DNA from 3 places in the Lysinibacillus sp. NPDC097195 genome. Region 3 is predicted to be linked to each of the others. Evidence: riboswitches for the same ligand, from Rfam matches in the RefSeq annotation. Region 3 holds a riboswitch; each other region holds the start of a gene.
What was found. A riboswitch is a leader RNA that binds a small molecule or an ion and turns the genes downstream of it on or off. The one in region 3 is predicted to bind S-adenosylmethionine.
Positions count from the first base shown of each region.

Region 1 (10,197 bases), on a different contig from region 3:
CCAAACTACTGCCTATACGATTGCTCCCATTTATGATTATGTAGAGGGGAAACAGGTGTTTACAGGCTATGAAGTGACAAATGCCATTACTGTTAAAGTACCAGATACAAATCTTGTAGGGTCCGTGATTGATACAGCTGTAGAAAATGGAGCTAACCGTATTTCCTCTATTCAGTTCAAAATCGATCATGCCGATGTATACTACCAGCAGGCCCTTAGCTTGGCACTTCATAATGCACAAATGAAAGCAAACACCATCGCACAAACGATGCATTTATCATTACAGCCTCAACCACTAGAAATAGTGGAAGAAAACGAAAGCGGACCTGTGCTCTATAAATCGATGGCAATGGCTGACTCGTCGCTCACAACACCTATTGAACAAGGGCAAACAACTATCAGTGCTGTTGTTCGCGTTACATTTCAATATTAAAAATAAGCCAGACTGCATTTACTCGAATGTAGTCCGGCTCTTTGTTCTATGGTTGGGCATTCCATATCCGTTCAATAACCGCTTCATGACCCATATAGCTTATTTGGTAAACATCAGGATTACTTAACTTTTGCCAAAACTGAAAATCTACATCACGCTGATAGCTCTTTAACAATAAAGCTATTAGGTTGCCATGACTAACGATAACAGTATGTTCCGTTGCACTTTCTAATACTTCTTTTACAACGTTTGTCACGCGGATCATAGCCTCTCGACTGGACTCCCCACCCTTATATTTCAAATCTAAATCAGTAAAAGTGCCTTGTAGTTTTTCAAACCAATCCGGTAAGTTGTCCACGCTTAATATGCGTTCAGAAAGCCGGTCATCTATTTCAATTAGGTTATTTGTACTTTTACTTAATGGCTCGATTGATTGAATGGCGCGTAAAAAAGGACTCGAAATGATGCGATCAATTTGCATCGTTTGAAAAAATTCTGCTAAATACGCTGCTTGCTTAAGCCCATTATCCGTTAAAGGGGCATGTAAAGATTGCCCTTGGGCTTCACAATGTCTCACAATATAAATTCTTTTCAATTAGCTAACCTCCTTTTTGATATCAACAGACAAACCTTATATTACCATTTTAAAAACACTCATGATTGAGAAATATCCATCATATATTTAGTCAGTGTAAAAGATGATCTTAGAGGAGGATATGATGCAAGCAGAAAACAAACGCCTTCGAGAAATTCAACATCTTGCTCATGAAATTATGGATGAGATGAACGCAGGGAAAGAACTGAATGAGCTCGATACGTTAATTCCAGTCATTGATAATTTAGCAAGAGCAATCGGTGATTTGACAGACGCATTTGGAAACTATTCAATCGATTATGTCGAGGAAAAGGTAAAAAATGCACATGCCCTGTTGTTTAAGAAGGATAAAATAGATATGTACCAATTACGACTTTAGCGTATAACCGCCGAAGCGGACATCCACGGCATAGCAAAAAAGTGTTAGATTGATTGTCGTCAATCTAACACTTCTCTTGTGCCCGGCCTCTACCGTCATTAATGCTCTTCAGGTGTAAATGTTTTGCAATCTGTTTCTTCACTATTGGATGCCTGCTGACCATTTTGACTAACAACGTAAATAGCTTCTGCAGTACATTTGTTTCCAGAGCCCCAATACGTGCAGTTATTGACTTCACATAAAATCTGTTGTGCCATCGTATCACACCTCCTCTTTTGTTATCCTTAACAAAATCGAGGTTTTCAATACTTCATGGAATACAGAAGCCTCAAAATAACCGAAAAATCAGCTATGTTTTCATCCCCTTTTAACAGCGACTAATTTATTCGCTGCATGACAGTGCCGAATATTATTGTCATGTTGATCCTCAAATTGATAGGAACGATAATAGGCAATTGACCACTGCTGATATAAATCTTTAATTTCACCTTCTTTACATATCCCTTTGACAAATGGAGCTAAATCTTCTGGAATAGCTACTTCGTCTGTAAATACGGTAATAATATTGATACCATCTTGCTTTGTATGAGATTGCATTAACTGAATAAGTCGATGCCAATCTTGTCGTTCTAAAAAATGAAATAAGCCATGGGATATAATACAATCATAGGTGTTATTAAACTCATATGTCGTAATATCTTGAACATCTGCATGTAAGTTATGTAATTGGTGCAACGCTTTGTATCGATTAATTTTGGCAATCCCAGCCTCTGATATATCAACGGCTTCCACCTCAAATCCAAGCTGTGCTAAATACACTGCATGCCTACCATCACCACATCCAATATCTAAAATGCGTGCACCCGCTTGTAATCTTTGGGCCCATTCAACGACTTCCTCGCTTGGGTTACCAAAAGCGTAATGTGTATCTGCTAAGTAATCTTGCTCCCAAAACGGCTTCACTCTACCATCTCCTCGATTAATAACATGCTTTGACAGTAACTTTATCAAAGCATGCTGACTATCTAGTTCTTAATAATTAGCATATCATTTTTATCAAATTCCCACATATCTCCATGCGCAACTTCCCAATAAAAACCGTTGGGATCTTGGAAATAGCCGCTATAGCCTCCCCAAAATACAGTTTCAGGCGCCTTTACTATGTTTGCACCTGCATTTTTAGCTAATAAAAATACTTCATCCACTTCTTCCTTAGACTTCCCATTATAGGCGAGTGTGATGCCATTAAAGCCCGTGCCTACTGTTGGTGGATTCGCTTCATTGATGTCCTTAACTAATCGCTCTATTGGAAATAGCGAAATTTTTGTACCGCCATTATTAAAAAAAATCACATCAGGGTTGGATTCATCTCCATAAACCACTACCTCAAAGCCAAGCCCATCACGATAAAACGCTAGTGATTCAACCATATTTTTCACACCTAATGTAATTAAATTTAAACGATTCATCCGAAAACCTCCAATTCTAAAGTGTCTAATACTTATTCTACTATTATCATTGAATTCCCTTTTATCCCTATATATACAACACAAATCCGTATGCCGCTACATAAGATACACTAAGCTATTAGACTATAGATGGGAGGAATTTCGCTGTATTACAATTCTTATCCGTATTACGTTTATACAAACCAATATCCAAATTGGAGCAATGTAAATCCGCCTTCACCGTATCATTTCCCTAGACAGCTTGCGATGCCTACATCTCCTACAACCCCCGCTCAGTATCCGCCAATTAATACACTGAAGTTTAAGACGTCCGCTAAGCAAATCCAGCCCATTATGCAACAAGCTCAATTACTGACAGAGAAAATTGAAGGGTCTGAACAATTTGCACATGATCTTAAAAATGCCGCTCAACTTTCCAAACAAGATGAGGTCGAAAAACTGATTTCCTCTGCCGGTGTGACGACGAAATTTGAAGCAAAATATACACCTGACAATATTCGTATTGTCTTAAAAGAAGGTGGATGCTGTAGTATAGCCGTCACGTTGTATTGGTGATGGAAAAGAGCCTTCTACTAAACTTGAAAACTATATTGGTTATACTAGAACATTCAGTATTAATGCCAAAGCAAAAAAGTGTTAGATTGATTGTCATCAATCTAACACTTTTTTGCTTAAGTCTCGGCTTCTACCGTCATTAATGCTCTTCAGGTGTAAACGTTTTGCATCCTGTCTCTTCACTATTGGATGCACGCTGACCGTTTTGACTAACAACGAAAATAGCCTCTGCAGTACATTTATTTCCTGAACCCCAATACGTGCAGTTATTGACTTCACATAGAATCTGTTGTGCCATCGTATCACACCCCCTCAAATCTATTTATAATAATTCTAAATAATCATATAAAACAATTCAATAATCAAGAGATAAATCAGTGTTATTTAACTATCCATTTGAAAATAATACAAAAAAACTATATTATCTGAATTATTTGTTTTCTCAAAAACTTTGTATTAATTTGCTGTTTTTTTATCTTATTTGATATGTACGACTAAATTTATACATCAAATTAGCTTATGCCTCGTTTTGAAAGAACAAAAAACTATAACGTAAAATATGAGAGAATCCAGTTATATCGCAATCTATATCCGAGTTGTAATTTTTATAACCATGCACTCCTATCGAACTTGTAAACTATTTTAAATTATGCTAAAGTATTTCTTATTAATATTTCTGAATATTTATATATTTTTTCTTATCAAGAGAGATGGAGGGATTGGCCCTACGAAGTCTCAGCAACCAGTCTTAGGCATGGTGCTAATTCCAATTGGCGATATTCGCAAAAAGATGAGAAGACAGACTTCAGTAGCATTAGAGTCCTCTTCTACAAGTAGGGCTCTTTTTTTGTTTTTGAACTATCATCACGAGCGTAATGGAGCGGCGGCGACTACAGCGGAAAAACAGAGCATAGTAAAGGAAGCAGCTCGGTGCTCAAAGTAGGCGTTCGCCATGGTGTACCTCTTGCTGTTCGTATTGCATGATGGAATTGTTTCACCACTACTAATAAAGAAAGCAGGGATTTATCATGTCAAATGAACTTTTACAAGCATTACAACTATTAAAATCTAAACAATGGATCGACTTAACACACACATTCGGCCCTAACTCACCCCACTTCTTCATGTTTGAGGATGCAAAATTTGAAACGTTATTTACTCATGATGACGGCTTCCTCGCACAACAATTTACGTTTCCGGGGCAATATGGCACACATATCGACCCACCGATTCATTTCGTTCGGGATACTCGTTATTTAGACGAATTAGCATTAAAAGAACTTGTTCTTCCTCTTATTGTCATTGATAAATCCAAGGAAGCTGAAGCGAATCATGACTTCACATTAAGCGTACAAGATATTTTAGATTTCGAGGCGGAGCATGGAGAAATAGCAGCAGGGACGTTTGTTGCACTGCGTACAGATTGGAGTAAACGTTGGCCTGACAAGGATTTATTCAGTAATAAAGACAAAGATGGTCATAACCATATTCCAGGTTGGGGATTAGAAGCATTACAATTTTTATTTTCAAAACGGAAAATAAGTGCTATCGGCCACGAAACTTTTGACACGGATTCAGCGGCTGATTTTCGCAAAAATGGCAAGTTAGATGGCGAATACTTTGTATTAGATCAGGATACATATCAAATTGAATTAATGACCAACTTAGATAAGCTACCTACAAAAGGAGCTGTTATTTTTAATATTGTGGCAAAGCCAGAGAAAGCATCTGGTTTCCCTGTGCGCTCATTTGCTATTTTGCCTTAATTATAAACAATAAGGTCTGCTTCCAAATGAAGCAGACCTTTTTATTTCATCGTATTTCTTTTTTTAATTATTAAGTAAACAATAACCAGTAGGACTATAAACAGTAGTATTGCATACAGGCTGTATTGAGATAAATACAAGCCAACATAGCGCCATTTATTTCCTAATACTATCCCTAACGTAATGAAGGTAAATGTCCAGATGATAGCACCGGCATAGGCGTAGACAGCAAATTTTTTATAAGGATAATTGTTAATAGCAGCAATATAGGCTGTGATATGCCGTATACCTGGAATAAAGAAGCCAATTAGTAACAGCACAGGACCAATTTTATTAAATAATTTTCTAGTATAATCTATTTTTTGCGTAGTTATATGAATTTTAGGTCCATATTTTTGTAATAACGGTAAGCCAAAACGATAGCCTATATAATAGCTAAGTGTAATGCCCCCCGCAGCGCCCACAGCAGCACTTATTAATGTCGGAATATGTTCTAAGTTTTCACGATAAACACAGTATCCTATGTAAGTTAAAAAAATTTCGTCAGGAAGTGGCAACCCGACAATCCCTCCAACTAGTATCAGTATAATGCCAAAATACCCGTAATGTTCAATTAGAGATTGCACATGATGTACCATGATCTACCCCACCTAAAGCCTAAATTTTTCTATTAGTCCTTACATTAACATAAGCAACTTAAAGTCCATTTATTCTAAAATGATTTTTGCATAGATTTATTCATTATTACATGTATAGTAATATTGTACAATCTTTACAGTTTTATTTTTTGCTAAATTCAGTTATTTACTATGATTCCCTTTATCGTATTTACCTAAATCAGCTGCAGCTTTTGCAGTGCATAGTCAATGCCCTCTTCAGTCGATTTCAGCGTGATCATATCAGCTATATTTTTTAATGCTACGCTACCATTCCCCATTGCAACCCCATATCCAACTTGCTTGAACATCTCAATATCATTATCCCCATCACCAAAAGCAACTGCCTCTTCGGGCCGCAGCTTTAAATGCTTCAGTACGGCTTTAACCGCAATGGATTTTGATACTTCCACTTGTAAAACATTTGTAATCATTGGATGCCATCTTTCAAACTTTAAATGAGGAAATTGTGTAATGTACTTTTTCTCGTCCTGGTTATTTACATATAAACACATTAAATAAACTTGTTTATTTAAAATATTATCATCAATTGGAGGATATTCAGCTATAGATAATGTCTCTTTCATAGCCTGTAGTGTTGCAGGATGATGCACTCCATTCATTGATAATTGATTGGTGAAAAATGACAAGCTATTATAATTGTCATCAGCAAATGCTTTTACACTTTTTACTATATCTTGTGCGATAGTACTAGCATAAATTATTTGGTCCCCATGTTGAACATACGCACCATTCGCCGTAATAAATGTTTCAATACCTAATTCTTGCAAAGTGTGGCACATAGAAAACGGACGCCCCGTCGCAGCTACTAATCGAATGCCTTTATTTTTTAGTTTTTGTAGTGCCTTTTTTGTACTACTTTCAATACAACCATCCTCATAATTAATGAGCGTGCCATCGACATCAAAAAATATAATTTTACAGTCCATTCAATTATAAGCTCCTTTTAGGAAAATATAGGTATCACCCCTTTTTATTGTACTTGATAAATAATAATATTTCTTTCTTGCATTAGCATATTATTGAATAGTAAAAAAATCCTACATATATTATAATAAACCTACTTATAAATTTTCTTAAAAAGAGGGTTCTAGGTCTGTCAGATGTAATTTAATAAAGTAGATTTAAATTATTTAACTTTTACATATAAACCACCGATAAATACTATTGCCAGTATATTTAAGCAAACATTTACCGTCGATAAGGCGTAAACTAAAAACATAGAATAGCTAAAATAGTAAATTTCCATTACATATATTGAACGAGTGTTTTCACTATTTAAATAGAACTAAAGAAATGTAAAAAAACTCGATGCAAAGGAGTTGGTTCATATGGGTTTTAATATTTACTACTACGAAAGTAATGTGGATTGTAAATTTTGCAAAAAACAATATACAACCTATAAGGTACGTCCGAATCGTTTTAAAGTAGTCGAAGAGCAATCTGATTTTATGCCTGTTTACGAAGGCTTAAATCCACTGCTGTATGAAGTTGCCGTATGCCCGCATTGCGGATATGCCTACCATAAATCGATGACACGAACGTACGGACCTTTTATGCTACTAATCGACGAACTGTATATTAAAGAACTCCAAAAACCTATGAACATCTGCCAGGAACGGACTATTGATGATGCCATTGTTAGCTACAAATTAGCCTATCTCGTCGCAAAAGCTTCTATGGAAGAGGCGCTTTTAATGGCTAATATCGCACTAAAAATAGCTTGGCTGTATCGTTTAAAAAATGAAAGTGAAGCGGAAATTCACTATTTACAAGCAGCCAGAGATTTTTATAGTAAATCTTTTGCTTCTAATCAAGAGGGTAGTGAACGTATTCAATACTTACATGCTGAATTAAGTCTTCGCCTCGGCGATATTGTAGAAGCAAAAAAAGGCTTCTCACGCTTGATTGCTGATCGTAGTGTTTCAAATAAATATCGCAAATTAGCACGTACTCGTTGGGAAAACTATAAATATGACGAGCACCCGCAAAATGTCGCTGACAATACACATGAAATTATTAAATAGTTGGGAAGGGAGAGGAAACGCATGCTGCTGTCCGGGAAGAAAATAGATGCACGAGAAGAAGATATTTTCTCAGAATTACATCATTTTTTACTAAGGAAAAATCATCGTCACTTAACGAATGATGAAATTGTTGCATTAACAGGCATTTCATCGGACTTACTTTATAAATGGGTGAAGACAGGGAAATTAAAAACTTCAATCTTCCCTAATCTTGGTGCACCATGTGAACGATGCGGTAAAATTACACAAGCGAAAATTTGTGTAAACTGTGCTTCATCCATTGTTAACACCTTACAGCAAGAAGAAAAGGATCAAGCATGGTTTAATAAAATCCAGCGCCAAAATCCAAGAGCTAGCGCATACCATTACAAGTAAAATAGCAAGAATCTACTTACTTTGCAGCGGCAGGACTGCATTGACGTAGATTCTTTTTTTATGAAATCACTTTGCTTTTTTAACGATTTCTATCATAATTTTCGTTACATAGTCTTCTTCACGATTTTTGATGACAGCATCGTAAATGTATTCTTCATATGCATACTGCCCTAGCTCATAGCCATTTTTCTCCATAACCTTAAATAGTCGTTCATATGTTTGTCCAAGTGTTGTGGATAAACCAATATGGTAGCCAATAATAAAGTCCCCTTCAATCGCCTTGAAATACGGATGCCCTTCTTGCGGATGCGGCTGCTCCATATATAAGTAACAATAATTATCATAGTTACCAACTAAAACTTGCTCCCGTTTAGTGATACCGCCAATTGGATAGCCAGTATCAAGCTGGGAGCGGTCCAATTCATCGATAAAGTCCGACACTGCTTTCACAAACTGTTCTTCTGTGGAATCTTCAATATTTCTGCTTAAATATAATGTTTCTTCCGGGAAATGCCCAATCGTAATACTGTCAAAATCTATATGCAACGCTTCTTCTGTTGTATCAATTTTTGCCTCAATAATACTTTCAATCATTTCGAGCTCTTGCCGTTTTTTCGCTACAAGTTCCTTTTGCTGATGCATCAATTCTAGAAAATTTTCTGGAGATTTATTGGCCATATACTTTTGAATTTCTTTTAAAGACATACCGACCGTCTTTAATAATTCAATCACGCTAAAAAAATCATATTGAGCGATGGAATAATAACGATAATCTTTACTATCTTTCATAATTGGCGATAATAGACCAATTTGGTCATAGTAAATAAGTGTTTGTTTATTAACCTTACAAAGCTTGGCAAATTCCCCTGTTGTAAAATATTTTACGTTTTTATTAAGCATTTTAAGTTTCCTTCCTTGACTATATAGTTACTATATACTTTAGATTGTAACTATTCACAATAAATTAAGAAAGGTTTTGACATTATGTTCACGGAAATACGTGACATCACAGCTTTAAACAAAGAAGAAGTATTAGCATTACACATCGCTGATAATCAGCAGAACTTTATTGAAACGACGCAACAATGCCTGGACGAGGCCGAAAGCGATCAGCGCTTTATTCCTGTTGGTTTGTATAAGGAAGGTAGCGCGGTTGGCTTTGCAATGTACGGTGTGTTTCCACATGAAGATGGCACACAACGCGTTTGGTTAGACCGCTATTTCATCGATGAGCGTTATCAGCATCAAGGGCTCGGAAAGTATTTTTTACAGCAACTTATTAAGTTTTTACAAGTAAAATACAATTGCAAAGAAATATTTTTAAGTGTCTATGATGACAATGTGGTAGCCATTCAGCTCTATCAAAAATTTGGATTCGTCTTTAACGGTGAACTAGATGAAAAGGGCGAAAAGGTGATGGTAAGAGAGGTTTTTGCTCATGACAACCATTAATCCAATTGAAACAAGACCGTTAAAGCCATTGTTTCTGTCGTACTTATTTCCAGCGATGATTGGTATGCTATTGATGTCAGTCAACATTTTAGTCGATGGTATTTTTGTCAGTCACGGGGTTGGCCCTACCGCACTTGCAGGTGTTAATATTGCTGTCCCGATATTCTCCATTTTGTTATCCATTTCTTTATGGATTGGTATGGGGGGTGCGACATTGTACTCCATTTCACTTGGGGAAGGCAACAAAAAACGAGCACATCAGCTCTTTACACTGTCGTTTGCAACGATGCTTGCAGTCGTTTTAACTTTAGTGATAATTCTTTTATTAAACTTAAAGGACATTGCCTATATTTTTGGGGCAAGTGATGTGACTTATCCTTATGTGCAAGAATACTTGCATGTCATTTTGTTATTTGGTGTCTTTTACACTATTGAAAACCTTTTGAGTATTTTTATCCGCAATGATGGC
Region 1 covers NZ_JBIWDP010000005.1:173,779-183,975, forward strand. The annotation lists gene ACIQXI_RS19110 (SIMPL domain-containing protein) at 1-433, shown strand, start outside; gene ACIQXI_RS19115 (histidine phosphatase family protein) at 480-1,028, opposite strand; gene ACIQXI_RS19120 (group-specific protein) at 1,153-1,407, shown strand; gene ACIQXI_RS19125 (DUF1540 domain-containing protein) at 1,506-1,664, opposite strand; gene ACIQXI_RS19130 (methyltransferase domain-containing protein) at 1,765-2,370, opposite strand; gene ACIQXI_RS19135 (VOC family protein) at 2,433-2,876, opposite strand; gene ACIQXI_RS19140 (YuzC family spore coat inner layer protein) at 3,006-3,431, shown strand; gene ACIQXI_RS19145 (DUF1540 domain-containing protein) at 3,571-3,729, opposite strand; SAM riboswitch class I at 4,127-4,228, shown strand; gene ACIQXI_RS19150 (cyclase family protein) at 4,460-5,197, shown strand; gene ACIQXI_RS19155 (DedA family protein) at 5,239-5,835, opposite strand; gene ACIQXI_RS19160 (Cof-type HAD-IIB family hydrolase) at 6,030-6,803, opposite strand; gene ACIQXI_RS19165 (DUF2225 domain-containing protein) at 7,206-7,901, shown strand; gene ACIQXI_RS19170 (hypothetical protein) at 7,923-8,276, shown strand; gene ACIQXI_RS19175 (MerR family transcriptional regulator) at 8,343-9,176, opposite strand; gene ACIQXI_RS19180 (GNAT family N-acetyltransferase) at 9,261-9,728, shown strand; gene ACIQXI_RS19185 (MATE family efflux transporter) at 9,715-10,197, shown strand, end outside.
Region 1: another riboswitch for S-adenosylmethionine. It lies ahead of ACIQXI_RS19150 (cyclase family protein); the one in region 3 lies ahead of metK (methionine adenosyltransferase).

Region 2 (10,197 bases), 1.2 Mb from region 3:
TTAGGCATTGAAGTATTTGCACGCTCTGCGGAACTACTATTTCCGATATTTATGTTCATTTTCATTGTATTTATGATTTGTATTTCACCACAAATTAATATAGAAAACATTCAACCTATTTTTGAAACAAAGACAAAACCATTATTAATTAGCACATTAACTTTTATGAGTATTTTTTCATTTCCACTTGTCGTCTTACTCATGTTTTTTCCTTCAAGTGTCAATGTTATCAAATCAGCACAAAAAGGCTTTTATATTGGTACCATAATTGGAGGGGGCGTATTAATCATTATTATCGCCTTATCAACACTTGTGATTGGGCCAACGAATACTTCCATTGAAACATTTCCTAGCTATGCACTAGCACAAAGAATTTCTATCGGTAATTTTTTTGAGCGTATCGAAATTATTATGGCTATCATGTGGATTATATCTATTTATATCCGAACATTTATCTATTTTTATGCCACTGTCATTGGGTTAGGACACGTACTCAAAATTAAAGACTCTCGCCCATTTATATTACCATTAGGCATGTGTATGATTGCACTAGCACAAATCGCCCATCCAAATATCGTTCACTCTAATAATTATAATCAAAAAATTTGGCCATTGTATTCTGCTGTCTTCACTGTTTTACTAGCTATATTACTTCTAATTGTCGCTAAAATACGCAACATAAAAAATGCTCAAAATCAGCAAAATACATCAAGTAATTCACAAGAAGCGAAAGTGCAGATAAAACCGCAAGAACCTAAAGAACAGGCTATCCCCGAGGAACCTAAAGAACAAGCTACACCCGAGGAACCTAAAGAACAAACTAAACCTGAGGAACCTAAAGAACAGGCTACACCCGAGGAACCTAAAGAACAAACTACACCTGAGGTACCTAAAGAACAAACTACACCTGAGGTACCTAAAGAACAGGCTACACCTGAGGTACCTAAAGAACAACCTACACCTGAGGAACCTAAAGAACAAACTACACCTGAGGTACCTAAAGAACAAACTACACCTGAGGTACCTAAAGAACAACCTACACCTGAGGAACCTAAAGAACAGGCTACACCCGAGGAACCTAAAGAACAGGCTAAACCCGAGGAACCTAAAAAACAGGCTAAACCCGAGGAACCTAAAGAACAAACTACACCTGAAAAAACAAACAATCCTAAGACAACAGACTTGCAATAAGTTAAAAATAAAGACTCCGGTTTCTCAAATAACGCTTGAGAAACTGGAGTCTTTTTTACTATATTAAAAATCGTGCCATCTTAAATATGATATTCGATTTCGTCTACAAAATCCCATTCATATGGCGTTTCTTGGTACACATAGTAGTTAAGCCAATTCGAAAATAATAAATGGGTATGTGCGCGCCAGGTATTAATCGGCTCTTTTGTAGGGTCATCATTCGGGAAATAGTTAACTGGCACCGCAATATCAATCCCTTTTGCTACATCACGACCATATTCATCAGCTAAAGTTGTTGCATCATATTCTAGGTGACCCGTAATCATAATGTTCTTATTATCCTTTGACTGAACAATAAATACGCCAGCATCTTCTGAGTAGGATAATAATCGCAATGCAGGGTGATTGCGTACTTCGTCGATTGAAACCGATGTATAGCGCGAATGTGGTGCTGTAAATAAATCACTAAAGCCGCGAACAAGATCAACCGTTAAATCTGTAATTACATGTGAATATACACCAGAACATTTTTCTGGTAATTCAAATTTGCCAATACCATAATGATGATATAATGCAGCTTGCGCACCCCAACAAATATGCAAGACAGATGTAACATTTTTCGCAGACCAATCCATTATTTCCGAAATTTCTTCCCAATAATTCACTTCTTCAAATGCCATTTTTTCTACAGGTGCACCTGTAATAATCATCCCATCAAAGCGACGATGGCGAATTTCTTTAAATGTCGAATAAAATAGCTGTAAATGTGATTTACTCACATTTTTTGATTCATGTGTCGCTGTATTTAAAAAAGTAATATTTACTTGTAACGGGGTATTCCCCAGCAATCGTAGCAGTTGTAACTCTGTTTTTTCTTTTTCAGGCATTAAATTAAAAATTAAAATGTTTAATGGACGAATTTGTTGTGTTTTTGCACGGTCTTCCTCCATTACGAATATTTTTTCCTCGCGTAAATGTTCTCCAGCTGGTAAGTTTTTCGGAATATTAATTGGCATGTTGTATTCCCCTTTTCTTTAATTTATCTCTCTATGTAAAATTAAAAAATCCCCCTCATTCCATAAGAGCAAGAATGAGAAGGATTATTATCACGTTCACTCTTATCTCTCAAAGGAAAATCCTTTGGTGGAATTAGCACCTTTCTAACAATGTTAGAGGTTGCTGAAGCGTCATAGGGCCAAATCCCTCAGCTTCTCTTGATAAGATTATTCAATTAAACAGAATTGTATCATGAACAATTAAGAATTTCAATAATACATAGAATATTTTGTGATTAAATGAATGAAAGCCTATTACTTGTTGAACACTAGTATAACTTTATTACTTCATATCGTTTATTTTATGCCTTATAATAAAAAGCATAGAAGCAAAATAATGAAACAATTAAATCTTAATGGTAATCATGAAGGTATTATGTTAACATATACCTTTAGTAACAGAGAGGAACGTGAGTATTTTGATTAAAATTGAACTCCCAAAACCAGACTTAGTAATTCGCCAACGCGAGCAAGTATTAAAACCAGGGGATGTAGAAATTCCACCTTTCCATGGTTTTATTGATTTCCATAAAATCACGCGTGAAAAAGGCGGTATTTTCTTATTCTACAACGAAAAAAATGAACTTTTATTTGTAGGGAAAGCTCGTAAAATCCGTCAACGTATTAAAAAGCATTTTGAAGATAATGTATCACCGATGAAAAAATACCGTGATGAAATTTTCAAAATTGAAGTGTACGAAATTGATGATCCAATGGAACGTGAAATTTACGAAACATATGCGATTAACACATTCCGTGCAAAATATAATCTTGATAAAGTATTTTATTAAAATGAACGCCGTTAGCATATAACTTGCTAGCGGTTTTTTTTATTTAAAGAAAAACACCCCGAGTGTTGTATCACTCAAGGTGCTTAGCATTTAGATAAATAAATCTTCATCCTTAAATTTATTGGCCGTTAATAAACTGACGATAACAAAGATTACTAAGGATGCTATGATCGGTATTGTCACCGTATGCATGCCAAAGATTGTTGGATAAAAGCGATCAATGATAATGTAGAATGTCATGCCTGTTATCATAGACGCAATTGCACCGTATTTATTAGCCTTTTTCCAATACAAACCTAGGACGACTGACCAAATAAAGACCGCTTCTAGACCACCAAAGGCAAATAAATTAAGCCAAACTAATAAATCTGGTGGATTTAACGCAAAAACAACAACAGCCAAGCCAATTACTGTCGTGACAATAAAGCTAGCACGTTTAATTTCTCCGTCATTAGCCGTTGGTTTCACGTAATTTAAATAAATATCCTTCACGACTGTTGAACTAACTAACATAAGTAATGCATTTACCGTTGACATTGTCGCTGCCATTGGTGCTGCTAGTACAATGCCTGCTAAAAATGGCGGTAAAACTTTTAGTGTTAAGAGCGGCATCACTTTATCGCCAATTTCGATACCAGGAATTACTGGACGGGCTAGCACACCAATCAAATGCATGCCGAACATAATCGTCCCTATAGCAATGGTGCCAATTATTATGGCTAAATGCATACTTTTAGAATCTTTATAGCTCATCGCACGAACGGCTATTTGTGGAAGCCCAACGACACCAACCCCAATTAAAATCCAAAATGTAGAGACATATAAAGGTGTTAATTCACCCTCTGCACCAAATGGCGTCACTAATTTTGGATTTTCTGCAACAAGGGATGTCATAATTTGATCAATTCCCCCACCTGCAACGATTGTCCCAATGAGTAATATAACCGTTCCAATAACCATTATGGAACCTTGTACTGTGTCGGTTAATGCCACCGCTCGGAAGCCACCGATAATGACATAAATTAATACCGAAGCAGCAAATATAAAGAGTGCCACTGTATAATTTAAACCTGTTAACGATTCAATTAAGCGTGCTCCCCCGACCCACTGTGCCATCATTGCAGAAAATAAAAAGACAATAATACTAATGGCAGCTAAAATTACAATAACATGACTTTTATAGCGCTCACGTAAAAAATCAATTAATGTAATTGCTTGATAACGGCGAGCAATAATGGCAAATTTCTTGCCTAAAATCATTAACACAAAGTAACCTGCCGGTAGTTGCGCCATTGCTAATAGCACCCAGCCAAGCCCTTTGTTATAAGCGACACCTGGACCTCCAATAAAGCTACTTGCACTCCCGTATGTAGCAATCATCGTCATCGCTAGAATAAAGCCGCCCATTTCACGACCACCAAGAAAATATTCCTGTAAAAATGAATTTGATGAACGGACATGCTTATTGGCCCAAATACCAATACCAAAAATAATAATTAGAAATAATAGGAGCGGAAAAATGACTTGCCAATGCATTATTCATCCACCTCCTCTTCCTCAAATGGTACCTCTTTGAAAAAGAACTTCAGGACGAGCCAGATTAATACAATCATAAATCCAGTTCCACCGATACAACTATAGAAAAACCAAGCTGGGAAGCCTAAAATATACGTATATTTTGATGGATCCCCCGAGCCTAAGCCATATGCAAAGCCGTACCAAATAGCAAAGTTAACTATAACAAGTCCAATGCCAATGAGCGCCTCTCGATGCGCAATTTTAAAGCGTTGATCTTTCAAAATAGAATCCCCCTAACCTACTCTATTTTACTGTTATGTGGGGATTATGGGAAGTGTCGTGAAAAAATTGGTAGCTTTTGTAGCACATTTGATGATTTTACTGGCGATTTTACTATCTCTCGTGGCGACTTCACTATTTTTTGTGTCGATGCCACCCTCGTGTGTGGCGCTTTCTCAACCCCTTCTATAAATAAAAACCCGATTATCATCTTAGATAACCGGGTTTTGCTTTTTAATTATAATAAATCTTTACGTAATTGCGCAGCAGATTTTGGAGATAACAGACCGAATGGAATATCCAATACTGTTTTTGCTCCTTTATCGCCCGCTTGACTTAAACGATGTGCTGCACGAGCATAAGCTACCAGTACACTTGACGTAAAGTTTGGATTACTTTCAAGTTTTAAAGAGAATTCTAGAATTTGTTTATCGTCAGCACCACTTTCTCCACTGCGAATAACAAAACCACCGTGTGGCATACCTGTATGATTAGCATTAAATTCTTCTTCAGAGATAAAGTTTACTGTTGTGTTATACTCATCAAAGTAATTTGGCATTGTCACAATTTCTTGCTCTACTTTCGCTGCATCTGCACCAGCTTCAAGTACTACCCAACATTCACGTGCATGTTTTTCACGTGTCGTAAGCTCTGGATTTTCACCATTGCGAACACGCTCCACAGCATCTTTAATTGGTAATGTATATTGTACTGCATTTTTAACGCCATCAATACGACGAACTGCATCTGAGTGACCTTGACTTAAGCCGTCACCCCAAAATGTGTATGTTGTACCTACTGGTAATACAGCTTCACCTAAAACACGATTTAATGAAAATAAACCTGGATCCCAACCTACTGAAATCACAGATACTTTACCAGATTTTTGTGCTGCAGCGTCAACCGCTTCGAAAAATTCTGGAATTTTCGCATGCGTATCAAAACTGTCAATTGTATTAAACCATTGCGCAAAATGTGGTCCTTGTTCTGGTAAATCCGTTGCAGAACCTCCACATAAAATCATTACATCAATGTCGTCTTGGAATTTTTCAGCATCATCTACTAAATATACGCTTGCGTTACTTGCAACGCTCACTGTTGAAGGATCACGACGTGTGAAAACTGCTACTAATTCCATGTCTGGATTTTGCGAAATAGCAAATTCAACACCGCGCCCTAAATTTCCATAACCGACAATACCTACTCGAATTGCACTCATTAAAATTCCTCCTCATATTAACGTAACAATGTGAATACTTTCACGTTAAATCTAATTACAATAATACTTTGAGTTAGAAAAATTCACAATAGTTTGAGTACGTATTTTTGCCAAGAAATTATACAAGTTTGCTATGATTTCAATACTATAATGGCATGAATACGGTTACAATTTTCTAAAAATGGCTTAGAACTATTAAGTTTTCGTAAAAGCGCGGAAAATGAAGACTTTTTTGTCTATAGGTCTTGTACAATATCTATAACAATAAAGGGGGCATGTCGAGTGAAAAATCATTGTTATTCACTATGTAAAACAGTCGTTTTGGTAAATCCCAAAGATAACGGAATTTTTATTAATAAGCGAATTCTAACTGAGGCGAACAAGCACCTTGGTAATGAACGAGCAAGGGAAAAAATACCTGGACCTACCAATATGCCTTTATCAAACCCAATAAATGACCGTGATATGAACGAAGCACTTACCTATTACCATAGTGAGAAGCAAATCGCTCGCTGGTTGATTAAAAAAAGTGAGTACAATGAAAGTACGATTTATAGAATTTCTTGCGCTAATTGAGAAAGCCGTTTTTCATCGACAATATGATAGCCATTTTTTCGTTTTTCTAAAATATTATCCTCACAAAATTGAGCAAGCACATATAACAAATGACGATACGATACACCTAAGTACTCACAAATTTCCGTATGTTTTTCTTTATAAACACCTTTGTCAGAGGATAGCTGAATAAAAGCCGCCAATCGATTTTCAAGTGGATAAGCCTGATTTTGCGTGTATTTTGATGTCATCTTGGAAGCTTTCTCCCCTAAAAATACACATAGTCGACGTAAAAATGCTGCATCGGCTAACAACATTTCTTTACATCCTTGCGTGGCAATTGATAAACAAATGGTTTCTGTTACGGTTTGAATCCCCTTTGTATATCTCGCCTCATTGAGTAATTCAATTTCCCCCATAAAGCATGGTGCCTGTATATATTCAATTAAGGAAACCTTACCATTTTTATGCGTCATATACAGTTTTGCTCTGCCCTCCATCATATAGTACATCCGATCTGGAAAAGAGCCTTCCTTAAAAATCCATTCTCCCTTGTCAAATTTACATATTTCAATAAATGGATGAATGTCAAAAGAAAAGAAATCATCAATTTGAAAGTTTTCTATATAGTAAGATCGTTCTTCACCTGTAAGTTTTTGCATTTTTATTGAACTCCTCTTCAAAATATGAGATATCTCACATTATTGTAGCGAGGAACATGCTATTATTCAACATAGTTAAATGGAGGTACCAATTTTTATGAATAATCAACGATGGCTTTCTCAAAATTTCTTTGCATTTTTCTTTACATGGGGTATTTTCTTACCATATTGGACAGGTTGGTTAGTCGATGCAAAGCATATAACTGTGTCTCAAGCGAGTGTCGTAATGGGCTGTGGACTTTTAGCTCGTGCAACGTCCAATCTATTTCTCTTTCCGCTCCTAGCAAAATACGTACACAATAAACGCCTTACGACCATTTTAGCACTTGGCGCATTGCTGACAGCTTTACTTTACATGCCGAGTTCTAGTTTTTCTGCGCTTCTTATTGTGACGATTTTATTCAGTGTTTTTTATCCAGCCTTATTGCCTGCAGTGGAAAGTAGTGCCGCAACGCTTGTCCAACATGGCAACGTCCATTACGGTAAAAGTCGCTCATACGGATCATTTGGCTTTGTAATCGCGGTACTCATTATTAGTATGTTAACAGGGGTGTTTGGGAAGGATATTATTTTTTGGAGTATGATTGTAGGCATTATTGGTATGTTATTAATGCAACAAATGGCTACCCCAAAAGAGTTACTGATTGTGCCAACGAAAGAACAACGAGCGAAGTCGCTTTCGATGAAATCATTATGGGCAATTAAAGGTTTTCCGATTGTGCTATTTATCGTTATTTTATTACAAGGTGCACATGCTTCCTATTATAGCTATGGCTATATTTATTTAGAGGATTTACAAGTCGATCCATTTTATATGGGCATGATTATTAACATTGCGGTCATTTGTGAAATATTATATTTCATGAAGGCTGATACACTGTTTACGAAATGGCGCTCTTCTTCACTCTTATTGTTAGCAGCTAGTGGCTCGTCATTACGATGGCTGTTAATTTTCCTGTTTCCAAACGTTTGGGTTTTTATTGTATCCCAAGTATTACATGCCCTATCATTTGCCCTTGCACACTATGCCTTTATCGGCTATTTAACGAAAAACTTACCTAAAGAGCAAATACCCAATGCACAAGGCATATATTCAGCACTGGCAATGGGTTTAAGTACCGCTATTCTTACATTTTTAGGCGGTTATTTGTATGAAATTTCCCCTGGTCTAGCCTTTGCAGCCATGCTGATTTGTACCGTGCCGGCTATCGGTATATTGCTAGCTACTCGAAATAGATTTCAGTATTAATATTAGTAAAACCCCAATGGTTTGATTACCATTGGGGTTTTGTTAAACTATGTACACTATTTTTCATTGATTTTATGCAAAGTAACCCTCTAACCAATAAAAGAATACCTAAGATAAAGAAAACGATACAGAAAAGAAATAATACATAGCCACAATCAAAAAAAGAGTTATAGAAAGCTTCCTGACCTACATACGTTAAATTTGAGACACTGATAGCCGTAACAATATACTGAGTTGAAACTAAAATAGCTGCAATAATTAAAAACAGGCAACCTACAATTTTGTCTCCCATAGTATCCTCCCTTTCAATGTTTAGAAAAGTGTATATTATTTTTTAAAATATAATGTACACAAAATATTCAAAAAAAGAAGTTGAAATTACTCTAATTTTTCTTAAAATTATTTATATATTAATCAATTTAAAGGGAGGAATAAATATGTAATCTAACCTTTTAACCTCTTACTAGTTTTCAATTTTTTTGTCGTTTACTTTATCGCCCCAACTAGTCATATGCCCACACAACTATTTTACAGGAAAAAATATCTTAATGAAGGGAGAAGACGGATAGTATGTTTGCGAAAAAAAAGTCTCTTGTAACGATTGTTTCAATGTCTTTACTTTCTAATTTAGTTATTATGCCATATAACCCTAGTGAAGCTAAAGCGATGGAAAATAAAACGATTGAAGATGCTACTGACAATACTATATTTTCTGAAAAACAGCTTGAAGAAGTTCAAATAATAGCAGATCATATATCCTTTGAGAGAAAAAATGGTGTTGGTGTTTTTACACTTTCTAATATCGCAGAGATGGAGATAAAATTACAAAACATTCATTCTATCATTACTTCTAATGAAATAAGTTCTGCAATAGCCGACATAAATATTAAATTAGCAGAAGAAGACGGAAATGGTGAAATGACAGATTTACTAGTTAAATCTAGAAACCTTATTCAATATGGAACCGAGACCGCACCACGTATCGTTAAAAGATCATGTAGTAAATGGTTAGGTGGCTTAGGTCTTGCTCATGTCGCAGCTACTTCAGGAGCAGGTGTATTATTAGGTATTTCAGGACCAGTAGGATGGACAGTTGGGACTGGTATTGCTGCGGCTTACTATTTAGGTTCACTGGCATGCCCAAACTAAATTCTTTCTATAAAAAACACCAAATTTCCGTTAATTTCTCAACTATTTTTATCTTTACATGTTTAACCTTGTATCATATCACACGAGCTTTTTACCCTACTGTCATACTTTATTTTCTAATGGTGTTAAACCTATTTTCTTTTGAATATTTGTTGAGTCGTAAATACGATACTCCTCAAAAAAGAGCTATTCCAGCGACATTATATTTTATGTTAACCGGTATTCTATCTTATTTAGCGTATTTATGGTTAACTGATAATTTAATTGACTAACAAAATTAGATCCAAAGTGGATGAAAATATTTGAAAGCGTTTTGCATCTATTTTTACGATGCAAAACGCTTTTTGTTTCTTCTTGAGGTGAATATTCACCGATTTTCAGTCGGCTTTTTTCTCACTCAACTTTGCCACTTGACACAACATCTCTACCCCATATTGCAACTGTTCTCGAGTTGCATAAGCATATGAAAGTCGAATATGCTGCGTATCTTGCGCATCATAAATATAGCCCGGATTGATCAGAACATTGA
Region 2 covers NZ_JBIWDP010000001.1:1,185,556-1,195,752, forward strand. The annotation lists gene ACIQXI_RS06095 (GerAB/ArcD/ProY family transporter) at 1-1,191, shown strand, start outside; gene metA (homoserine O-acetyltransferase MetA) at 1,272-2,207, opposite strand; SAM riboswitch class I at 2,307-2,415, opposite strand; gene ACIQXI_RS06105 (nucleotide excision repair endonuclease) at 2,666-3,037, shown strand; gene panF (sodium/pantothenate symporter) at 3,128-4,573, opposite strand; gene ACIQXI_RS06115 (YhdT family protein) at 4,573-4,836, opposite strand; gene ACIQXI_RS06120 (diaminopimelate dehydrogenase) at 5,073-6,053, opposite strand; gene ACIQXI_RS06125 (hypothetical protein) at 6,336-6,629, shown strand; gene yeiL (transcriptional regulator YeiL) at 6,605-7,270, opposite strand; gene ACIQXI_RS06135 (MFS transporter) at 7,368-8,519, shown strand; gene ACIQXI_RS06140 (hypothetical protein) at 8,545-8,811, opposite strand; gene ACIQXI_RS06145 (hypothetical protein) at 9,090-9,668, shown strand; gene ACIQXI_RS06150 (aminotransferase-like domain-containing protein) at 10,046-10,197, opposite strand, start outside.
Region 2: another riboswitch for S-adenosylmethionine. It lies ahead of metA (homoserine O-acetyltransferase MetA); the one in region 3 lies ahead of metK (methionine adenosyltransferase).

Region 3 (10,197 bases):
TGCCATTAAACCCGCAATCAATAAATTTTCATAGCCATACGCTAACACGATACTTAATAAAATTGGCACGAATGCACCAGTAGGTCCACCAATTTGATACTTTGAACCTCCAAATAGTGAAATCAATATCCCTGCAATACACGCTGTATAAATGCCGTATTCTGGTTTTACTCCTGAAGCAATAGCAAAAGACATTGCCAGCGGAATCGCTACTATACCAACGATAATTCCAGACAATAAATCCTTTTTAAAATGATCAACTGAATACCCTTCAAACCGACCTGTAAACAGTGATGTCATACAGTAATCTTCCCTTCGAAATAATAAGTTCTTCGAATCCAGTTCGTTTTTTTAATATGGGAAAATGAACATAAAATCTCACATAATCTCTTCATCATTTTCGCTAACAGTCATTTCTTCTAATCTTGAAATAGTTTGAATTAGATGATTGTTAAAAATGTCTTTAGCAATACTCAACAACTCTACAATCATTGGGTCACTCAAAGAATAGTAAACCTTTTTCCCTTCCTTCAAGCCGTAAACAATGTTTTTCGCCCGTAATACACTAAGTTGCTGTGACACAGCCGAGCCCTCTTTTTCTAAACAACTTTGAATCTCATTCACACTTTTCTTACCATCTACTAACAATTCAAGAATTCTAATTCGTAACGGGTGTGCTAATGCTTTAAAAAAATCGGCTTTAAACTGTTGTAAGCCTTCCTCCACCTTCATCCCCCCAATTTCATCTATACATATTCAAATATTTGAATATGTATGATTGTATCCCTTTAGCAAAGCAATTTCAATCTGCAAAATAAAAAAGCGAATGATTATCTCATCCGCTTTGCTGTAAATTGTCTTTAATTTTCAGAATTGTTTGCGTGCCTGTCACTCAACAGCAATGGTCGGTCATAGATAAGGCATGGGAAAATGCCTATTAATACAATGACCACTAATATAGAAACAAGTGCAATCATTCCGAACTGATCTACCATAATACCGCCGAACAATGGTCCAATCATCCGACCTGCCGTTGCCGCACTATTAATAATGCCTTGGTAAAACCCTTCGCGCCCTTTAGGTGCGAGCTGATTGGCGATTGTCGGTAACGCTGGTGTATAAAACATTTCACCAAATGTTAAAACGACCATTGCAGCTGCGAACATTTTAAAATCTCCTGCAAAAGCGACGATACCAAAAGACGCTGCAATAAGCGTTATACCAAATACTAATTGTCGCTTTAATTGATTTTCCCAACGGCGCACAAGCGGTGCAATTAGCGGCTGCCCAGCCACAATAAGTAGTCCATTAATCGTCCAAAGTAAACTATATTGTTTTAATCCTAAACCTAAATCCTGCGTATAGGAAGAGATGGTCGCACTCCATTGTGAGTAAGCTAGCCAACATAACACAGAAGATGAACTTAAAATTAACAGTGCATAAAATGGTGCTTTATTTGTAATACGTTTACTCTCACTAACTACATTTTTCAGAGCAACATCTTGTGAATCGATTCTTCTAAAGGTAATCAAAGCAATAAAGAAAAATAGAATATACATCGCTAAATTAACAATAAAAACATAATCAAAACGATAATCCGCAACAATTCCCGCTAATGCCGGGCCAACGGCAACACCTAAGTTTTGTGCTAAATAAATAGCATTAAATGCCTTACGCCCGCCCTCAGGCCAAGCTGCTCCTGCTAACGCAAACATTCCTGGGAAAACAATGCCTCCGCTAAAACCAAGGACAGTTAAAAACCACACATAATGCGGCCAACCATGCCAAATCGTTAAACCGACTAACGAAGCAACGGTCAACAGAATACCAATCATTATCGATTTATAGCCGCCAATTCTATCAAATAAATAACCACCTAATAGATTACCTAAAACACCTGCAGCTGAATTAAGCATTAAGACAAAGCCTGCCATGGCAAGCGACTTTCCTAAATAATCATGCATATAAATGGCATTTAAAGGCCATAAAAAAGAGTTGCCCGTCGTGTTCACAAGCATACCGATAATTAAAAACCAAACACTTTTTGGCATATCCTTGACCTCCATTATTTCGTTTCTCTAAATAGCTAGTTTATGCTGAAAAGTAAAAAAGTACAAGGAAAATAAATTTACCCTTTCTTCATAAAAAAATCCTTATTTTTAACCGCATTGCACTCGTTTCAATAGCCATCAACTGCCCTTCCACAATCCTATAAAATCTCATCGTACATTTATATAAATCCATTAAAATAACAACCAATGCTACATATTAAAATTCTTATCCATGACGGAACCATAAGCACATGATAAAATATAACGTTAGAGGAGTGAAATACATGACAGAAACAAACTTTCCTTTTCCCTCAGAGGGGAAAAGATATTATACATGGAATCGCTATTTACGTGATCAATTCGGTCATAAAGTATTTAAAGTAGCGTTGGATGCAGGCTTTGATTGCCCAAACCGTGATGGCACTGTCGCATTTGGCGGTTGTACATTTTGTAGTGCTGCAGGCTCAGGAGATTTTGCTGGTAATAAAGTAGACCCTATCGAGGTGCAGTTTGCTGAAATTCGCGATAAAATGCATGAAAAATGGAAGGATGGCAAGTATATGGCTTACTTCCAAGCATATACAAATACCCATGCTCCACTTCCTGTCTTAAAGGAAAAATTTGAGGCAGCATTAGCGCAAGAAGGCGTAGTAGGACTTTCTATTGCAACACGTCCTGATTGCCTTCCAGATGATGTTGTTGAATATTTAGCTGAATTAAACGAACGCACTTATTTATGGATTGAACTTGGACTACAAACCGTACATGAAAAAACAGCAAATCTTATTAATCGTGCACATGACTATGCAACATACGTAGAAGGTGTTGAAAAATTACGTAAACATGGAATTCGTGTGTGCTCCCATATCATTAATGGTCTGCCATTAGAAGATTACGATATGATGATGGAAACTGCTCGAGCAGTTGCAAAACTCGATGTCCAAGGCATTAAAATTCATTTACTTCACCTGCTAAAAGGGACGCCAATGGTCAAACAATATGAAAAAGGTATGCTTGAATTTTTAGATCAGGATGTGTATACAAAACTAGTAGCTGATCAGTTAGAAATTTTGCCACCACAAATGGTCATTCATCGTATCACAGGTGACGGACCAATAGATTTAATGATTGGCCCAATGTGGAGTGTCAATAAATGGGAAGTATTAAACGGTATTGATGCGGAGCTAGAACGACGTGGTAGCTGGCAAGGTAAGTTTTATCATGCCGAGGTACCAAAATGAAGCTTCAACGCGTCTTGCAATACGCCCAACAGTTATTAGTGGAGACAATTAAAGAAGGCGATACAGTTGTAGATGCTACCGCAGGAAATGGGCATGACACATTATTTTTAGCCCAGCTCGTTGGGGATCATGGACAAGTTTATGCGTTTGATGTGCAAAAAAATGCCGTCGACGCAACATTGCATCGTTTACTTGATAACGCGTTAGAACATCGCGCCCTTGTGTTACATACTGGGCACGAAAATGTAGCCAAACATGTCCAAAAGCCAGTTGCCGCTGCTATTTTTAATCTTGGCTATTTACCAGGTAGTGACCATGATATTGTTACAAAACCGAATACAACGATTCTAGCTATTCAAGATTTACTACAACTCCTCCAAATTGGAGGTTTAATTGTGCTAGTCATTTACCATGGTCATCCAGGTGGTAAGGCAGAACGTGACGCTGTTATCGAGTATGTAAGTCAGTTACCACAAAAATATGTACATGTATTAAAATACGAATTTTTAAATCAACAAAACGATCCACCATTTGTTATTGCCTTAGAAAAGATGAAAGACTTGCCTACCAACTAACATATGTAAAAGCCCGAAATAAGCAACATAAAATTTCGGGCTTTTTCTTTTCCCCTGAATATAGCGAAACAGCAAGCATTATGATGCAATACCGTTCAACATCGAAAATATTGTTCCTCTATAATTTCAAGCTAGCGTGATAGCACTCTAGTTAAACAGCGTAATAAAAAGTGCTTTCTATAAGAGCACTCCCGAAACATTGATTTCCGCTACGAGTGGACGCTTTTCGCAGGCACAAAGTAAGCAGCAAACCTTGATAACGCGTGATTTGTGGCTTACTTTGTGAACGGTCCTGCAGAGTTCGCCCGCCCTCTTTCCCTACCTAGGAAATAAGGGCAAATCACTGATGTCTTTACTAAAAAACAAAAGTCCTCTCAATGAGAGGACTTTTGTTTTGCCTTATGATTTATTGCGCTTATCATTGTAATCAATCCAGAAATCTGCACCTTTTATTCCTAGTTTACGAGGATCAAAAACAGGGTCTTTGCCTTCTTTTTTCTGTTTCTCGTAATCTCTTAATGCGACGATTGCAGGTTTCATAATAATTAAGATGGCAATGACATTAATCCATACCATTAAGCCTAAACCAACGTCCCCCATTGCCCATGCAAGATCCGATGTACGAATCGTCCCAAAGAATGTTGCGATTAAAAAGGCAAACTTCGCTATCCAAATAAAAATCTTTTCGGTTTGGCCCGAGAATAAATAGGCCACATTGGTCTCTGCTATATAGTAATACGCCATAATTGTTGTAAATGCAAAGAAGAATAAAGCGATTGCTACGAAGCCTGAACCAATGCCAGGTAATGAAGATTCCACCGCATATTGTGTATACGCAGCACCTTCTTTAATACTTTTAGCAAACGTAATTTGTTCATCACCTGTCAGCCCGTTTTGATTAAATTCTCCAGTGTAAATAAACGGATCTGTACCTTCAGCAGCCTTTTCATTCTGCACATTATACATACCTGTAAATAAAATCATAAATGCAGTAGCTGAACAAACTAATAATGTATCAATGTAGACAGATGCTGCTTGCACAATACCTTGTTTAGCAGGGTGTGAAACTTCAGCTGCTGCTGCTGGATGCGCTCCAGTTCCTTGACCAGCTTCATTTGAATAAATACCACGCTTAACTCCCCAAGCGATCGCCGAACCAATAATACCTCCAAACATTTCTTGCGCACCAAAAGCACTAGAAAAAATTAATGAAAATACAGCAGGTACTTGTGAAATGTTCATGAAAATAATAACGATTGCCATCAAAATATAAGCTAAAGCCATGAACGGTACAACTACTTGTGCAACATTTGCAATCGATTTAACACCACCGAAAATAATAGCTGCTAATAAAACAATAATAATGATTCCTGTAATCCAAGATTCCATTCCGAAAGCGTTTTCAACAGCAACCGAAATTGCATTCGATTGAACGCCAGGCATTAATATTAACATAGCGATTAGCGCTGCCACCGCAAAAATTACAGCAAACCATTTTTGGCCCATTCCTTTTTCAATGTAAAAGGCAGGACCCCCACGATATTCGGTATCTTTCTCTTCTTTATAAATTTGCGCTAATGTCGACTCAACATATGCCGTCGCCGCACCGATGAAGGCAATGGCCCACATCCAGAAGATTGCTCCAGGCCCCCCCATAGCGATTGCAGTTGCCGTACCAGCAATATTACCTGTACCAACACGACCTGATAATGCAATCGACATTGCCTGGAAAGAAGAAATTCCTTTTTCTGATTTTTCCCCTTTAAACATTAAGACGAACATATCCTTGATAAGTCTTACTTGCAGGAAACGTGTAATAATCGAAAAGAACAAACCAATTAATAAAATACCATAAATAAACCACGGTCCCCATAAAATACTGTTCAGAAAACTTACAATACTTTCCATTTTACCCCTCCCAAAATATGAATATTGTTACTTTAAGACATTATAGTATTACATTTTTCTGAAAATTACAACATTATTTTTAAGTTACTATACATCTTATTCAACAATATTTTTCGGGAGGGAAACATTCTATCGAATTATATATCCAATTCTACGCATCGCATTATTAACAAAATCTCTAATATAGAGAAAAATCTCTTCTCGCTCTACTTCATGGAAAAGATTATGGTAGCACTTCGCCCATTCTTTAAACTGAAATTCAGCAAATTCTTGCTGATGAAGCCAATTACGTGTTTGTCTCGTTTCAGTAATGCTATCCCTTTCACCAGTCATAATTAGCATCGGCGTATTCGGAAACTCAGCTTTCGGCATGATGGCCAAATTACGCATCATTTGTTGCAGTTCACGATACCACTTAACTGAAATTACCGACATAAAAGGAAACTCATCCTGCATTTCCTCTCGTCCCTCAATACTACGTGTTAATTTCTCAAACGTAATATCGTGTGTCATTTTAACGCTTGCTGTCAAAGCACTTAAGCTCGTTAATGCATTTGATAGTTTACCTGGTTGTAAATTCAAATGTAGCCACGGCGATGTTAAAACAATTCCTGCACACTCGTATTTTCTCTTATGCATCGTATGAAGTATTAACGTTGCTCCTAGTCCATGTCCTATTAAAAACACTGGCAAATCATATGAAAAAGCATTTTCAATTAAATGCCTTGTATATTTGTTGTATTCCTTAAAGTCCTCATCATGGACACGAGATAGTTTTGCATTTGCCCCATGATTCGGTAAATCCCCCATGACTACGTGGAAGCCTTCCATTCTGAGTTTTTCAATAAGCCATGCGTACCAACGGTGATTTTCATATGCACCGTGAACAATAGCAATCACAGCTTTCGCTTGTCCATCAGCTTCCCATTTCCACATTCACATAGTCCTCCTAAATAAATAGTTACACAATAATTATAACGAAATATGCTCGTTATTATAAAATTATATTTGCATAAAATTGCGTATTTGATACGATAATACTACATCAAAGTAAGAAAAGAGGCGATTAGCATGATTTATCCGTATAAAGACAAAACACCTTCTATCGATCCATCTGTTTTTATTGCTGACTTTGCAACCATTACTGGTGACGTAACAATTGGAGCCGAGACAACAATTTGGTTTAACACCGTGATTCGAGGCGATGTGTCTCCAACAATAATCGGTAAACGCGTAAGTATCCAAGACCTTTGTTGCCTACATCAAAGTCCAAAATTTCCATTAATAATCGAAGATGAAGTAACCGTTGGGCATCAAGTGACATTACATAGCTGTACAATTCGAAAAAATGCGTTAATCGGTATGGGATCAATCGTGTTAGATGGGGCAGAGATAGGAGAAGGTGCATTTATTGGTGCGGGTAGTCTTGTACCTCCAGGTAAAATTATTCCCCCTAATTGCTTAGCATTAGGACGTCCAGCTAAAGTTGTACGAGAATTAAATGCTGAAGATAAAGCAGATATGGAACGTATCGTCCGAGAATACGTAGAAAAAGGACAATATTACAAATCTCTTCAAAAATAATGGATACTAAAGTAGTGAGAACTGCCGATTTCGGTGTAAGTTGCTTGCATAACAAACACTGTTATATTGGAGATAAAATAAATTCGCGAATCCCTTCCAAGATAAAGCGCTAGCATGCTTAGCGTAAAAGGATAGACGCGAATTTTTTTTGCTATTCATTGCCTTAACACTGCGTCTTGATATTCCAAGCTCATTCATAAAAGTGCCTTTTAAAATCTGTGATAACCGCTCTGCTAAAAGCAAATAAAAAAGGGGCACTATAACAGCCCCTTTCAATAAAACATTTGCGCACGCTTTTCACAAAATGCTCTTTACAAAACAGCTTATAGACTAGCTTTTGCTCTTAATGCATCAGCCTTGTCCGTATTTTCCCAAGGTACATTTAAGTCAGTACGACCAAAGTGACCATAAGCCGCCGTTTGTTTGTAAATTGGGCGACGTAAATCAAGCATTTTAATAATGCCTGCTGGACGTAGATCAAATAGTTCGCGCACCCATTTTACGATGTCGCTTTCACTTACTTTACCAGTACCAAATGTATCAACAGCAATGGATACTGGTTGTGCTACACCAATTGCATAAGCAAGCTGTACTTCAGCACGTTCTGCTAAACCAGCAGCAACGATATTTTTCGCCACATAACGTGCTGCATAAGCAGCTGAACGGTCTACTTTTGTAGCGTCCTTACCTGAGAAGGCACCACCACCATGGCGCGCATAACCACCGTATGTATCCACGATGATTTTACGACCAGTTAGTCCAGCATCCCCTTTTGGACCACCAATAACAAAACGGCCAGTTGGGTTAATGAAATATTTCGTTTCAGCATCTAATAATTCATTAGGTACTACTGGTGCAATGACGAATGCTTTTAAATCTGCTTGAATTTGCTCTAGAGTTGCTTCTTCATCATGTTGCGTCGAAATAACAATTGTATCCACACGAACTGGAATGTTATTTTCATCATACTCGATTGTCACTTGTGTTTTACCATCTGGACGTAAATATGCTAATTCACCTGATTTACGTACTTCTGTTAAACGACGTGCTAATTTATGCGCTAAACTAATTGGTAAAGGCATTAATTCAGGTGTTTCATTACATGCGTAACCAAACATTAACCCTTGGTCACCTGCGCCAATTGCTTCGATATCTGCATCTGTCATTGAGCCTTCACGTGCTTCTAAAGCTTGGTCCACACCTTGAGCAATATCCGGTGATTGTTCACCAATTGCTACTAGTACTGCTAAGTTTTCAGCATCAAAGCCGTATTTGCCGCGTGTATAGCCGATTTCTGCTACAGTATCACGCACAATACCTTTAATATCTACATAAGTAGAAGTAGTAATTTCCCCTGCTACTAATACTAATCCAGTTGTGACAGTTGTTTCACACGCTACACGTGCATTTGGATCTTCCTTTAAAATAGCATCTAAAATTGCATCCGAAATTTGGTCACAAATTTTGTCTGGATGTCCTTCTGTTACGCTTTCTGATGTAAACAATCGACGGTTTGTCATTTAGTTTTCCTCCTATTACTCTTACAAATAACATTTGCGAAATGAATACGGTACTCATTACCCATGTCAAGTTCGCTCCTAAAGGATTGAACTTCCAAGCCGTTGTTGCTTTTAACATGAGGATTTCGAAAGATCCGTCATTATAATAAGGAAAGAATTGTATATACTTACCTTTACATTCATTATGAAAATAAAAAAAATCCTTTTCTCACGTACTGTACATGAGGAAAGGAATAATGACTTCATAACCTTTCACTCTTATCGTTCAAGGGTTATCCCCTTGCATCAGGTTGGCACCAGCGCATGTCGTGAATAGTTCATGCAGGTTGCCGGGTTTCACAGGGCCTGACCCTCCACCAGCTCGGGATAAGAGTATCCGTTCAATTTCCCATCTTACGTAAAAGGTCGAACGTTGTCAATTATTTTATGACATTTTGCAGAAAAGTATTCAAAACTCGAAAATAATTTTTGAATTAGTATAGATTATTAAGGCAATTGTGTTATACTATTTTTGAAATTAAGAAAAACTCCTTCATAACGAGGGAATATTATAAAAAAGGATGGTATTTAATCGATGAATTCAGTAGAAATTGCAAACGAACTGAAGGAATTATTAAACGGCGGGAACATTAACGTTCAACTTTCAGTACCACAATTAGCGGAAAAAGCTACATCTCGTGGTGAGGCTATGTTAACAGTAGATGGCGCAGTTCGTGCAGAAACTGGCAAATACACTGGTCGTTCACCTAAAGATAAATATACGGTAGAAGAAGAAAGCACAAAAGATCAAATTGACTGGGGAAAAGTAAACCAACCAATTTCTTCCGAAGTGTTTGATAACTTATATGTAAAAGTAGTTAAATACTTAAAAGAACGTGACGAATTATTCGTATTCAAAGGCTTTGCAGGTGCTGACAAAGATTCACAATTAAGCATCCAAGTAATCAATGAATATGCATGGCACAATCTTTTCGCCCATCAATTATTTATCCGTCCAACTAAAGAAGAATTAGCTTCTCATGTGGCTGACTTCACAGTTATCTCAGCTCCTAACTTTAAAGCTGATCCAGCTGTTGATGGTACAGCTTCTGAAACATTCATCATTGTATCACTTGAAAAGAAAATTATCTTAATCGGTGGCACTGAATACGCTGGTGAAATGAAAAAATCTATTTTCGGTATTATGAACTACCTATTACCTCAACAAGGCATCCTATCTATGCACTGTTCAGCAAACGTAGGTGAAGCTGGCGATGTGGCATTATTCTTCGGTTTATCAGGTACTGGTAAAACAACATTATCAGCTGATCCTGACCGT
Region 3 covers NZ_JBIWDP010000001.1:20,280-30,476, reverse strand. The annotation lists gene ACIQXI_RS00185 (SulP family inorganic anion transporter) at 1-300, opposite strand, end outside; gene ACIQXI_RS00180 (ArsR/SmtB family transcription factor) at 379-726, opposite strand; gene ACIQXI_RS00175 (MDR family MFS transporter) at 861-2,051, opposite strand; gene mnmL (tRNA modification radical SAM protein MnmL/YtqA) at 2,336-3,292, shown strand; gene mnmM (tRNA 5-(aminomethyl)-2-thiouridylate-methyltransferase MnmM) at 3,289-3,867, shown strand; gene ACIQXI_RS00160 (alanine/glycine:cation symporter family protein) at 4,267-5,775, opposite strand; gene ACIQXI_RS00155 (alpha/beta hydrolase) at 5,905-6,711, opposite strand; gene ACIQXI_RS00150 (gamma carbonic anhydrase) at 6,847-7,359, shown strand; gene metK (methionine adenosyltransferase) at 7,683-8,879, opposite strand; SAM riboswitch class I at 9,135-9,252, opposite strand; gene pckA (phosphoenolpyruvate carboxykinase (ATP)) at 9,454-10,197, shown strand, end outside.